3 regions of the Rhizobium sp. AP16 genome follow, and region 3 is predicted to be linked to each of the others. Evidence: predicted binding sites of a transcription regulator. Region 3 holds the regulator's gene; each other region holds the start of a gene.

Region 1 (3,948 bases), on a different contig from region 3:
TCGCGCCGCCGATTATTGGCCGGATGCCGATATGGAGACGGATTTCTTCACCTGGCGGCGCGAGAACCGCGTCGTGATCGGTCATGACGTCTGGATCGGCCACGGCGCCACCATCCTGCCTGGTGTTGCGGTCGGCAATGGTGCCGTCATCGGCGCCGGTGCCGTCGTTTCCAAGGATGTCGCCCCCTATACGATCGTCGGTGGCGTACCGGCCAAGCTCATCCGCGAGCGTTTCACCACCGAGGTCGGCGCGCGGATGGACAAGCTTGCCTGGTGGGACTGGGATCACGCCACTCTGCGCACGGCGCTGACCGACTTCCGCGCCCTTTCCGCCGAGGATTTTTTGATCCGCTACGGCGCATGAGGACGTTTTTCGCCGATACGGGGCTTGCGCCGGCCGACTGAGGATCCAGCGTCTGGCGACCCTTTGAGACCAGATATTCGAGGGAGACGCCTTCATGGCAAAACAGTTCGAAAGCATCGATGACCGGCTGAACGATTTCATTGCCCGGCAACATATCTTCTTTACGGCATCTGCGACCGGGACGTCCCGCGTCAACGTTTCGCCCCGCGAGACGCTGTGCCTGCGCATCATCTCACCCAATACCGCCATCTATCTCGACCGCACCGGCAGCGGCAACGAGACCTCGGCGCATATGAAGGCCGATGGGCGGCTGACCATCATGTTCTGCGCCGTCGCGGGGCCGCCGATGATCCTGCGCCTCTATGGGCGCGGCCGGATCATTCACCGGACATCGGCTGAATACCGGGAATTGCTGCATACCCATTATGCCGGCGACGAACCGCTCGGTGCCCGCCAGATCGTCTGGCTGGATATAGACCTCGTCCAGACCTCCTGCGGCTTCGGCGTGCCGCTCTTTTCCTATGAAGGCGAAAGGCCGAGCCTCGATCAATGGGCCAAGGCCAAGGGTCCCGATGGTATCGAGGAATATCGGCGGGAAAAGAACGTCCGCAGCATGGATGGTCTCCCAACGGGTTTATTTGACGCCGACAGCAACTAATGCGGCTCCACTGAATCATCCCACCGCACCAATAGCGGGGGATTGTAACAACACTTACACAAATCTGACATCGGAGCTTCATGAAGCGGCGATAATGCGTTGCCTATACTTGGCGCACAGCCGCTCGAAATTCCGTTTTGAGCCAAGGCACCTGTGCCTATTCATAGTTAGTAGCGCGACGTCAATGCCAGCTGCGGACCAAAGCAGCGGCGAAAGGGAAAGCTTCATGTTCGAGCTCAAGAATGTCTCGCGCCGGTTCGGAAACAAGCTCGCTGTCGATTCCGTGACGTTGGACATTCCGCAAGGACAGATGGTTGGCGTCATCGGCCGCTCGGGCGCCGGCAAGTCCACGCTGCTGCGCATGATCAACCGCCTCGCCGACCCGACTTCCGGCTCGATCCATTTCGCCGGCACCGAGGTTTCCAAGCTGAGTGGCCGGGCGCTGCGCAACTGGCAGCGCGACTGCGCCATGATCTTCCAGCAGTTCAACCTGGTCCCGCGCCTCGACGTCTTGACCAACGTCATGCTCGGCCGCCTCAACCAGCGCTCGACCGTCATGAGCCTTCTCTCGGTCTTCACCCGTGAAGAGCGCATCGAAGCGATCGCGGCACTCGGGCGCCTCGGCATCGAGCAGACCGCATTGCAGATGGCCGGCACGCTGTCGGGCGGCCAGCAGCAGCGCGTCGCCATCTGCCGCGCGCTGATGCAGCAGCCGAAGATGATGCTCGCCGACGAGCCGATCGCCTCGCTCGATCCGCTCAACGCCAAGATCGTCATGGACGCTTTGCGCGACATCAACGAGCGCGAAGGCATCACCGTCATCACCAACCTGCATACGCTGGATACGGCCCGCAACTATTGCGAACGCATCGTCGGCATGGCCGCCGGCCGTGTCGTCTTCGACGGCAAGCCGTCCGACCTGACGGCCGCAGCAGTCAAGGAAATCTACGGCACCGACAAGGATGGCGCCGGTGTCGACGAGACGATGACGTCGACCGCCATCAACATTCCCGATCAGGCCGCGCAAGCCGCGGCACATGCATCCGCCGGCCTGCAACCGCTGGCACTGGCCGGTCCCTGAGAGGGAGCCGGCCGCGATCGAGAGCCCGCGTCAAGGGCGCATTTTTTCAGACCGAAGACATCCGGGGACACACCGGTTAACCAGGAGACGAACCCATGTTGAAGAAGACCCTTCTTGCAGCCACGGCGCTTCTCGCGCTTGCCGGCGGCGCTGCCGCTCAGGACCTCAAGGAATTCCGCGTCGGTATTCTCGGTGGCGAAAACGAAGCCGACCGCCTGCGCAACTATGCCTGCCTCTCCGATCACCTGAAGAAGGAATTCGGCTTCGAGAAGGTATCGCTGTTCCCGGCCGCCGACTATGACGGCGTTATCCAGGGTCTTCTCGGCGGCACGCTCGACTTTGCCGAACTCGGCGCTTCCGGCTATGCAGCCGTCGCTATCAAGGACCCGAAAGCCGTCACCCCGATCCTGACCACGCAGCAGGCTGACGGCTCGACCGGCTATTACTCGATCGGTCTCGCGCTCAAGTCCTCCGGCATCAAGAGCATCAAGGACGCCAAGGGCAAGAAGCTCGGCTACGCCGATCCGGACTCCACCTCGGGCTATCTCGTTCCGCTGACGCAGATCCCGAAGGACACCGGCATGCCGAACGACAAGTTCTTCGCCTCGACCCAGTTCAACGGCGGTCACGAGAACAACCTGCTCGCCGCCTATGACGGCAAGGTCGACGTCGCTGTCGACGACTCCTCGGGCCTCGGCGACTTCAAGGACGGCTACACCTCCGGCACCTTCCGCAAGGAAGTCGACAAAGGCGCCGTCGACCCGAACAAGCTCGTTGAAGTCTGGCGTTCGCCGCTGATCCCGAACGGCCCGCTCGTCGTTCGCAACGCTCTCGGCGCCGAATGGCAGACCAAGCTGACCGACTTCTTCCTGAAGCTCCCGACCGCCGACGCCAAGTGCTTCAACGCCATCGAAGGCGGCGACTTCAAAGGCTACGTCAAGGTCAAGCCGGACTTCTACAACGCCGTTATCGAAGTTCGCAAAGCTGCCATCGGCGGCTGATCTTCGTCCTGACTGCGAGGCGGCCGGCAACGGCCGCCTCTTTGCTATTTTTCAAGGCGGTATTTTTCATGACGATTGCCGATGCCCAGCCACAGATGCAGAGCGCGCCCCACAGCGCCAAGGAGATCGGCGATGCCTGGAGCCGCATGGTGGCCCGGCGCCGTCTCTATACCGGGCTCGGGCTCGCGATCCTGATCATCGCCTTCGTCAGCTCCGTCCGCTTCGCTGACGAGAGCAATGCAGGCCATTTCTTCGACCGCCTGCCGCATCTCTTCGATTTCCTGAGCTGGCTGATCCCCAAGGATTGGGCCGACGTCTATCGCGCACTCTTCGATCTTGCGAGCCCGAACGGCGCAAACGGCGTTGGCGGCGAAGAATTCAATTTTCCCCTCGGCCGCGTCTATGTCTGGGGCAATTTCTACATTCCCGAATATTTCGAGCTGATGATCATCACGATCAACGTGGCGCTGGTATCGACCATCATCGGTTTCATCGTCGCCCTGCCTCTCAGCTTCTTTGCCGCCCGCAACATGTCGCCGTCCAATCCTGTACGGCTGGTGACGAAGCGCGTCATGGAATTCCTGCGCGCCTTCCCCGAGATCGTCATTGCCGGGCTGTTTTCGGCGATCCTGTCGATCGGCCCGATCGCCGCCATCATCGCCGTCGGCCTGCACACGATCGGCGCGCTCGGCAAGCTCTTCTACGAAGTCGTCGAAAATATCGACATGAAGCCGGATGAGGGCATGAAAGCGGTCGGCGCCAGCTGGACGGAGCGCGTCCGCTTCGGCGCCCTGCCGCAGGTGATGCCGAATTTCATGTCCTATGCGCTGCTGCGCCTGGAAAT
Region 2 (3,948 bases), on a different contig from region 3:
CCCGCAACGACCTCTTCGTCGCCGTGCACGAACAATTCATGACCGATACCGCCGAAATGGCCGATATCGTCATTCCGGCCACCATGTTCGTCGAGCATGACGATATCTACCGTGCCGGCGGCCAGAACCACATTCTGCTCGGCCCCAAGCTGGTCGAGCCGCCTTCGACCGTGCGCAGCAATCTCTTCGTCATCGAGGAACTGGCCAAGCGCCTTGGCGTCGCCGATCGTCCCGGCTTCGGTTTTTCCGCACGCGAAATGGTGGACCGTATCCTGTCGGATAGTGGCCTGCCGGATTACGATTATTTTCTCGAGCATAAATGGTTCGACCGTCAGCCGGCTTTCGAGGAAGCGCATTTCCTCAACGGTTTTGCCCATTCCGACGGCAGGTTCCGTTTCCGCCCGGACTGGGTCAACCAGCCCGCTCCGAACCGCCCGCCGGAAGCCGTTGGCTTGCTCGGCCCGCACATTGAGCTGCCGGAGTTTCCCGATCAGGTCGATGTCATCGAAGTCGCCGATCCGGATCATCCCTTCCGGCTTGCCACCTCGCCGGCACGCAATTTCCTGAATTCGAGCTTTGCGGAGACCAAGACCTCGCGCCAGAAGGAAGGCCGCCCGGAGGTGATGATCAATCCCGCGGACGCCGCAGCGCTTGAGGTCATCGAAGGCGATCTCGTCCAGATCGGCAATGTCAGGGGCGACATCCGCCTCCATGCGCGCATCACGACGGAGGTAAAGCCCGGCGTGTTGATCGCCGAGGGCCTGTGGCCGAACAAGGCGCATGTGGATGGCGAGGGGATCAATGTGCTCACCGGCGCCGATCCCGTCGCGCCCTATGGCGGCGCGGCTGTCCACGACAACAAGGTTTGGCTGCGCAAGGATGCGAAATGAATAAGTTTGAAAAGGCCAAGGTCGAGATCGTCAGCGAGAAGACGCTCTCGGATCAATGGACACGGCTCAGCAACTACGACATCGACTATACGGATTCCAGCGGCGAGACGCACCGGCTGAAGCGCGAGATCTATCACCGCACGCCGGCCGCCTGCATCTTGCTCTACGATCCCAAGCGCGAGACGGTCATCCTCGTGCGGCAGTTCCGCCTGCCGGCCTATCTCACCGGCTTTCCCGCCTGGATGATCGAAGTGCCGGCCGGCTTGCTCGATGGCGATCATCCGGAAGAGGCGATCCGCCGCGAGGCGATGGAGGAAACCGGTTTCCGGGTCCGCGATATCAGGTTTCTTTTCAAGACATTCACCTCGCCCGGCGCGGTCACCGAAATCATCCATTTCTTCGCCGCTGTCGTCGACACCACCGACCGTATCGCTGATGGCGGCGGGCTTGCCGACGAACATGAGGACATCGAGGTGCTCGAAGTCCGGCTGGCCGACGCGGTGGCGATGATCGAAGCGGGCGAGATCTATGACGCCAAGACGGTCATGTTGCTGCAATGGGCGGCACTGAACAAGGCGAGCTTGGGATAGGCCGTTTGGAAGCGTGCGAGCACTGTCAAAATCAGTGCTACGATCTTCATCACGGCGTCACGAATCGCGCCTATCGGGAGGCATTCGCCGGATAGGTCCGGACCATTGTCATATGTTTGAAACAATTGACGCTATTCCAGGAGAAAGCCGATGTGGCTCAGCAATTTCAAGCTCGTTCTTCCCAATGAGGTGGTCGATCAGGGTTCCATTCGCATCGAGGACGGCGTGATTGCCGAGATCCGCACCGAACAAGTTTCGAATGCGACCTTCGATGGCGGTGGACGGTTGCTGATGCCGGGCTTTGTCGATCTGCATGGCGACATGATCGAGCGCGAGATCGCACCGCGGCCGAATGCCACCATGCCGATCGATTTCGGCATCCACGAACTTGACAAGAAGCTTGCTGCTGCCGGCGTCACCACCGCTTACGCCGCCGTCTCCTTCGCCACGGAAAGCGTCTACGGCCACGTCCGTTCGCTAGAGACCACTTCGGCTGTTATCAAGGGCATCAGCAGCCTGCGTGACCACCTGCTCATCGACCATCGCGTCCACGCCCGCTACGAGATCACCAATATCGGCGCCGCGCCGACGCTGGAGCGGCTGCTGGAGGATGGCGTCGTCGATATGGTGTCGCTGACCGACCACACGCCGGGGCAGGGGCAGTACAACAATATCGAGGCCTATGTCCTCAGCATGTCCGAGCGCCGCTCCATGTCGCGGGAGGCGGCAGAGGACGTGGTCGCTCGCCGCATCGCCATGCGGCAGGATCCGGATATCGAACGCAAGCTACGCGACATTGTCCGCCTGTCCCTGAAGCACAAGCTGTCGCTCGCATCGCATGACGACGACAGCGCCGAGAAGGTGGCCGAGATGCATGATCTCGGCGTCACGATCAGCGAATTCCCTGTGACGCTGCCGGCTGCCGAAGAAGCGCGCCGTCGTGGCCTCTGGACGCTGATGGGTGCGCCGAATGCGCTGCGCGGTCAGTCCATGTCGGGCAATCTGAGCGCCCTTGATGCAGCGAAAGCGGGCCTGCTTGGCATCATCGCCGCCGATTATCATCCTGCCGCCTTCGTGCCGGCGATCTTCAAGATTGCCGAAGTTGCCAGCGGCGCCCTGCCAGCGGCGGTCGCCATGGCAACAGCAAATGCCGCGCGCTCTGCCGGCCTGACGGATCGCGGCGAGATCGCCATCGGCCAGAAAGCCGATCTGGTGGCTGTCGAGCATGGTGCGGTTCATCGCATCCGCGCGACCTTCCGCAACGGCCGCGTCGTCTATAGCGACGGCACGCTGCATCCGCTGATGGCCATGGCTGCCTGAGGGGACGTTCGACTAGATCCGGCTGACGTCGCCAAGCAGGGACAGAATCTGCTGGCCAGCGGCAGCCGGTGCCTTTGCCGTGGTAACGGCCTTGCCGCTTTCCATCCGGACCTTGCCTTCCGCCAGCAGCCGCAGCGACTGAGGATAGAGCTGATGCTCGATCGTCAGCACGCGCGCAGCCAGCGCGTCGGCGGTATCATCGGTCAGCACCGGCACGGCCGCTTGGCCGATCACCGGACCTTCGTCCATGCCTTCGGTGACGAAATGCACGGTGCAGCCGGCGATCCGCTGGCCTGCGTCGATGGCACGCTGATGCGTGTGCAGGCCAGGGAAAAGCGGCAGCAGCGACGGATGAATGTTGATAATCCGGCCTTCGTAGCTCTGGATGAAGCGGCCGGTGAGCAGGCGCATATAGCCGGCAAGGCAGATGATGTCGGGCGAAAGCGCCGAGAGCTGCGCGAGGATGGCCTCCTCATGCGCGTCCTTGCTGGCGAAATCCTTGCGCACGAAGGCGTAGGTGGCAATGCCCTCGGCGGCGGCCTTCGCCAGCCCGCCCGCATCCGCCTTGTCGGAAATGACGGCGACGATTTCGGCCGGATAGTCTGAAGCCGCAGCCGCCTTGACCAGCGCCATCATGTTGGAGCCGCTGCCCGAAATGAAGACGACGACGCGTTTGCGGGCCGAACTCATAGATCTAGCGTACCCTTGTAGACGGTGCCGGCAGCGCCTTCGTCGCGGGCGATCATGCGGCCGAGCGTGACGATGGATTCGCCTTCGGCCTCGAGCGCCGCCTTGACGGTATCGACATTCTCGGCGGCGACGACGGCGATCATGCCGATGCCGCAATTGAAGGTGCGCAGCATTTCCTTGGCCTCGACACCGCCGGTCTTGGCGAGCCACGAGAATACCGGCGGCACCTTGACGGCGGTGAGATCAATCTCCGCGGCGAGGTGCTTCGGCAATACGCGCGGAATGTTTTCCGGAAAGCCGCCGCCGGTGATGTGGGCGAGCGCCTTGATGGCATGGGTCTCACGGATCGCCTTCAGAAGCGGCTTCACATAGATGCGCGTCGGCGTCAGCAGGGCTTCACCGAGCGCCTTGCCTTCTGCGAAGGGAGCAGGCGCATCCCAGGCGAGGCCGGAGAGATC
Region 3 (3,948 bases):
CGCCATCGATGTCGTGGAGCTGCGTGCCCGCGTCGGCATGGTGTTCCAGAAGCCCAATCCCTTCCCGAAGTCGATCTACGAGAACGTCGCCTATGGCCCGCGTATTCACGGGCTGCATCGCTCCAAGGCCGATCTCGACCATATTGTCGAAACCAGCCTGCAGAAGGCCGGTCTCTGGGGCGAGGTGAAGGATCGGCTGCTGGAAGCCGGCACCAGCCTGTCGGGCGGCCAGCAGCAGCGCCTCTGCATCGCCCGCGCCGTTGCCGTCAGCCCGGAAGTCATTCTCATGGACGAGCCGTGCTCGGCGCTCGATCCCATCGCCACGGCCAAGGTCGAGGAACTGATTCATGAGCTGCGGGAAAACTTCACGATCGTCATCGTGACGCATTCCATGCAGCAGGCCGCCCGCGTTTCCCAACGCACCGCAATGTTTCATCTCGGCCATTTGGTCGAGGAGAACGATACCGATAAGATGTTCACCAATCCCGACGATTTCCGCACGCAGGATTACATCATGGGCCGTTTTGGTTGATGATATCCCGCGCGCGGCTCCCTTCACACGTTTCACCCTGAGGATAGAAAAATGGTCTCCACTCACATTCTCTCTGCCTATGACGAAGACCTGAAGTTCCTGACGCGCCGCATTGCTGAAATGGGCGGTCTGGCGGAGCAGATGGTCAGCGACAGCGTTCGTGCACTGGTGCACGGCGATGCCGCCCTTGCACAGAAGGTCATCTCCGACGACGTCGTTCTCGACCACGCCGAACGCGAAGTCGGCGACAAGGCGATCGTCACCATCGCTCGCCGCCAGCCGATGGCCGCCGACCTGCGCGAAATCATGGGTTCCATTCGCATCGCCGCCGATCTGGAGCGCGTTGGCGACCTTGGCAAGAATACCGCCAAGCGCGTCATCGCCGTGCAGGGCCACGGCGTTCCGCGCCGCCTGGCGCGCGGCATCGAGCATCTTTCCGAACTGGCGCTCAGCCAGCTCAAGGAAGTGCTCGACGTCTATACGACCCGTTCGCCCGACAAGGCCGTCTCGATCCGTGAGCGCGACGAGGAAATCGACGCGATGTACACCTCGCTCTTCCGCGAGATGCTGACCTACATGATGGAAGATCCGCGCAACATCACCACCTGCACGCATCTTCTCTTTTGCGCCAAGAATATCGAGCGCATCGGCGACCATGCCACCAACATCGCCGAGACGATCTATTACATGGCGACCGGTAGCCAGCCCGAAGGCGAGCGCCCGAAAGACGATACCGCCAACACCGTCGGTGCGGTGACGGAATAACGAAGACGCCAGGAAAAGGAGACCAGAGACGCATGGTTCCGAGAGTTGCTGTTGTAGAAGACGAAGAAGCGCTCAGCGTTCTGCTGCGCTATAATCTCGAGGCTGAAGGCTTCGAGGTCGACACCATTCTGAGAGGCGATGAAGCAGAGCTTCGCCTCCAGGAGCGCATTCCCGATCTTCTGATCCTCGATTGGATGCTCCCCGGCGTGTCCGGCATCGAACTCTGCCGCCGGCTGCGCATGCGGCCGGAGACCGAACGCCTGCCGATCATCATGCTCACCGCCCGCGGCGAGGAAAGCGAGCGCGTGCGCGGCCTTTCCACCGGCGCGGACGATTATGTCGTCAAGCCGTTCTCGACGCCGGAGCTGATGGCTCGCGTCAAGGCGATGCTGCGCCGTGCCCGTCCGGAGGTTCTCTCCACCGTGCTGCGCTGTGGCGACATCGAACTGGACCGCGAGACCCATCGCGTTCACCGCAAGAGCCGTGAAGTGCGGTTGGGACCGACGGAATTCCGCCTGCTGGAATTCCTGATGGCTTCGCCGAGCCGCGTCTTCTCGCGGTCGCAGCTCCTCGACGGTGTCTGGGGACATGACATCTATGTCGACGAACGCACCGTCGACGTCCATGTCGGACGTCTGCGCAAGGCGCTGAACTTCTCCAATATGCAGGATGTCATCCGCACCGTTCGCGGCGCGGGTTATTCCATGGAAGCCTGATCGGGAAACCGGTCAGTCACCCAACATAGCGGCGGAAACAGAAAACGGGCCTTTCGGCCCGTTTCTTTCATTCAGCTATGGGGCATCTCAGCCGCGCGGTTGAGCCGCCGGCCGGCGTCGTTCATGCACCGGCTGGTAGGCCAGGCGCTGATGGTAGCCGCAATAGGGCGATGCATCCGGGCTGTCATTGCCGCAGAAGTGGAAGTCATCCTTCAGCGGATCGCCGACCGGCCATTTGCAGGTGCGCTCGGTGAGTTCCGTCAGGCCGAGGCGACGCGAAATCGGAACGACCACATTGGCGGCCGGACGATATTCGATCTCGTTGACCGTATCGATCTCGACTTCTTCCTTGAGCATCGTCGCGCCCTGCTGACGGGTAACCGTGCGGGTTGCAACGCGCGAGGCGTAGTTCGGTGCGCGCGGCGCCGAAGTGTTGCGCTTCTGTGCTCGGGCGGCCGTCGCCGTGCCGCCGGCCTTCGCTCGGCCCGGCAGGCTCAAGCGATGCACCTTGCCGATGACGGCATTACGACTGACACCACCGAGCTGCGCCGCGATCTGGCTCGCGCTCAAACCCTCGGACCACAGCTTTTTCAGCTTCTCGACGCGTTCGTCTGTCCAATTCATGCCCTGTCTCCGCTGTCGCGTTTCCGATGGCAGAATCCTTCACCATTGCCTCGCATTAGGGCGAGGCGCGAAACGCTTAAAAATTGTGGTGACTAGTTCCGCCGCATGCAGTCTAGTAATTGAGGTTTAACCTAGTGTGAGGCTGACTCCGTGACAAGAGTCGCATGATTCCTGGGGAATCGATTTCGGGGTTTTCCCCAACTTGCTTGTCCAAGCGTGGCATTTTTGCAATATTAGCAACTGAAGACATACCTCTCGTCGCGAGATGCTCTGCCGCGCCTGCTAAATCGCCTGTTTTGTTGACATTGCGGTGCAAAACATCAATAGTGCCTCAGCCGCCGCAAGGCGGCATTTTTGATTTTTCCGGGCCCGTTTCACTTGAAGGAAACGATTGGCCCTAAAGGTTGTGATCGAGGAGATACGGGCCATGGCTGAAACCGCGCCGCTTTACGACACCTATATGCGTGCCCCGCTGCGGTTTGAGCGAGGAGAGGGCGTATGGCTGTTCACGGAGACAGGCGAGCGCTATCTCGATTTCGCCGCCGGTGTTGCAGTGAATTCGCTTGGCCATGCACATCCCCATCTGGTCGCGGAACTGAAGGCGCAGGCCGACAAGGTCTGGCACCTGTCGAACCTTTATGAGGTGCCGGGCCAGGAGAAGCTGTCGAAGCGCCTGACGGAAGCCACCTTTGCCGACAAGGTGTTCTTCACCAATTCCGGCGCTGAGGCGCTGGAATGTGCGATCAAGACGGCGCGGCGCTACCAGTTCTCCAAGGGCCATCCCGAGAAGTTCCATATCATCACCTTTGAAGGCGCCTTCCACGGCCGCACGATCGCGACGATCGCCGCCGGCGGCCAGGAAAAGTATCTCGAAGGTTTCGGCCCCAAGGCGCCGGGCTTCGACCAGGTACCCTTCGGCGATCTCGATGCCGTGCGCGCCGCCGTTACCGATGCGACGGCCGGGATTCTCATCGAGCCCGTGCAGGGCGAGGGCGGCATTCGGCCTGCGACCAACGAGTTCCTGCGCGGCCTGCGCCAGATCTGCGACGAGCACGGCCTTCTTCTGATCCTTGACGAGGTCCAGTGCGGCGTCGGCCGTACCGGCAAGCTCTTTGCTCATGAATGGTCCGGCGTCACGCCCGACATCATGGCCGTGGCCAAGGGTATCGGCGGCGGCTTCCCGCTTGGCGCGTGCCTTGCGACGGCGGAAGCCGCTTCGGGCATGAAGGCCGGTACGCATGGCTCGACCTATGGCGGCAATCCGCTCGCCATGGCAGTCGGCAATGCCGTGCTCGATATCGTGCTGGCAGA

What was found. Region 3 encodes PhoB, which activates phosphate uptake and scavenging genes when phosphate is short. Its sites were predicted from a motif close to TGTCATNNANCTGTCAT; they were not measured.
Region 1: a site for PhoB is predicted at 1,088-1,104, ahead of phnC (phosphonate ABC transporter ATP-binding protein). Genes of this name have one in related genera too.
Region 2: a site for PhoB is predicted at 1,587-1,603, ahead of PMI03_RS28835 (alpha-D-ribose 1-methylphosphonate 5-triphosphate diphosphatase). Genes of this name have one in related genera too.

Annotation. Positions count from the first base shown of each region.
Region 1 covers NZ_AJVM01000086.1:44,010-47,957, forward strand. Annotated here, with positions in the region: gene PMI03_RS29470 (DapH/DapD/GlmU-related protein) at 1-364, shown strand, start outside; gene PMI03_RS29475 (pyridoxamine 5'-phosphate oxidase family protein) at 459-1,022, shown strand; gene phnC (phosphonate ABC transporter ATP-binding protein) at 1,249-2,103, shown strand; gene phnD (phosphonate ABC transporter substrate-binding protein) at 2,199-3,104, shown strand; gene phnE (phosphonate ABC transporter, permease protein PhnE) at 3,173-3,948, shown strand, end outside.
Region 2 covers NZ_AJVM01000084.1:41,352-45,299, forward strand. Annotated here, with positions in the region: gene PMI03_RS28825 (molybdopterin-dependent oxidoreductase) at 1-890, shown strand, start outside; gene PMI03_RS28830 (NUDIX domain-containing protein) at 887-1,480, shown strand; gene PMI03_RS28835 (alpha-D-ribose 1-methylphosphonate 5-triphosphate diphosphatase) at 1,631-2,800, shown strand; gene purN (phosphoribosylglycinamide formyltransferase) at 2,813-3,490, opposite strand; gene purM (phosphoribosylformylglycinamidine cyclo-ligase) at 3,487-3,948, opposite strand, start outside.
Region 3 covers NZ_AJVM01000063.1:141,519-145,466, forward strand. Annotated here, with positions in the region: gene pstB (phosphate ABC transporter ATP-binding protein PstB) at 1-532, shown strand, start outside; gene phoU (phosphate signaling complex protein PhoU) at 584-1,297, shown strand; gene phoB (phosphate regulon transcriptional regulator PhoB) at 1,330-2,013, shown strand; gene PMI03_RS17185 (GcrA family cell cycle regulator) at 2,101-2,637, opposite strand; gene PMI03_RS17190 (aspartate aminotransferase family protein) at 3,065-3,948, shown strand, end outside.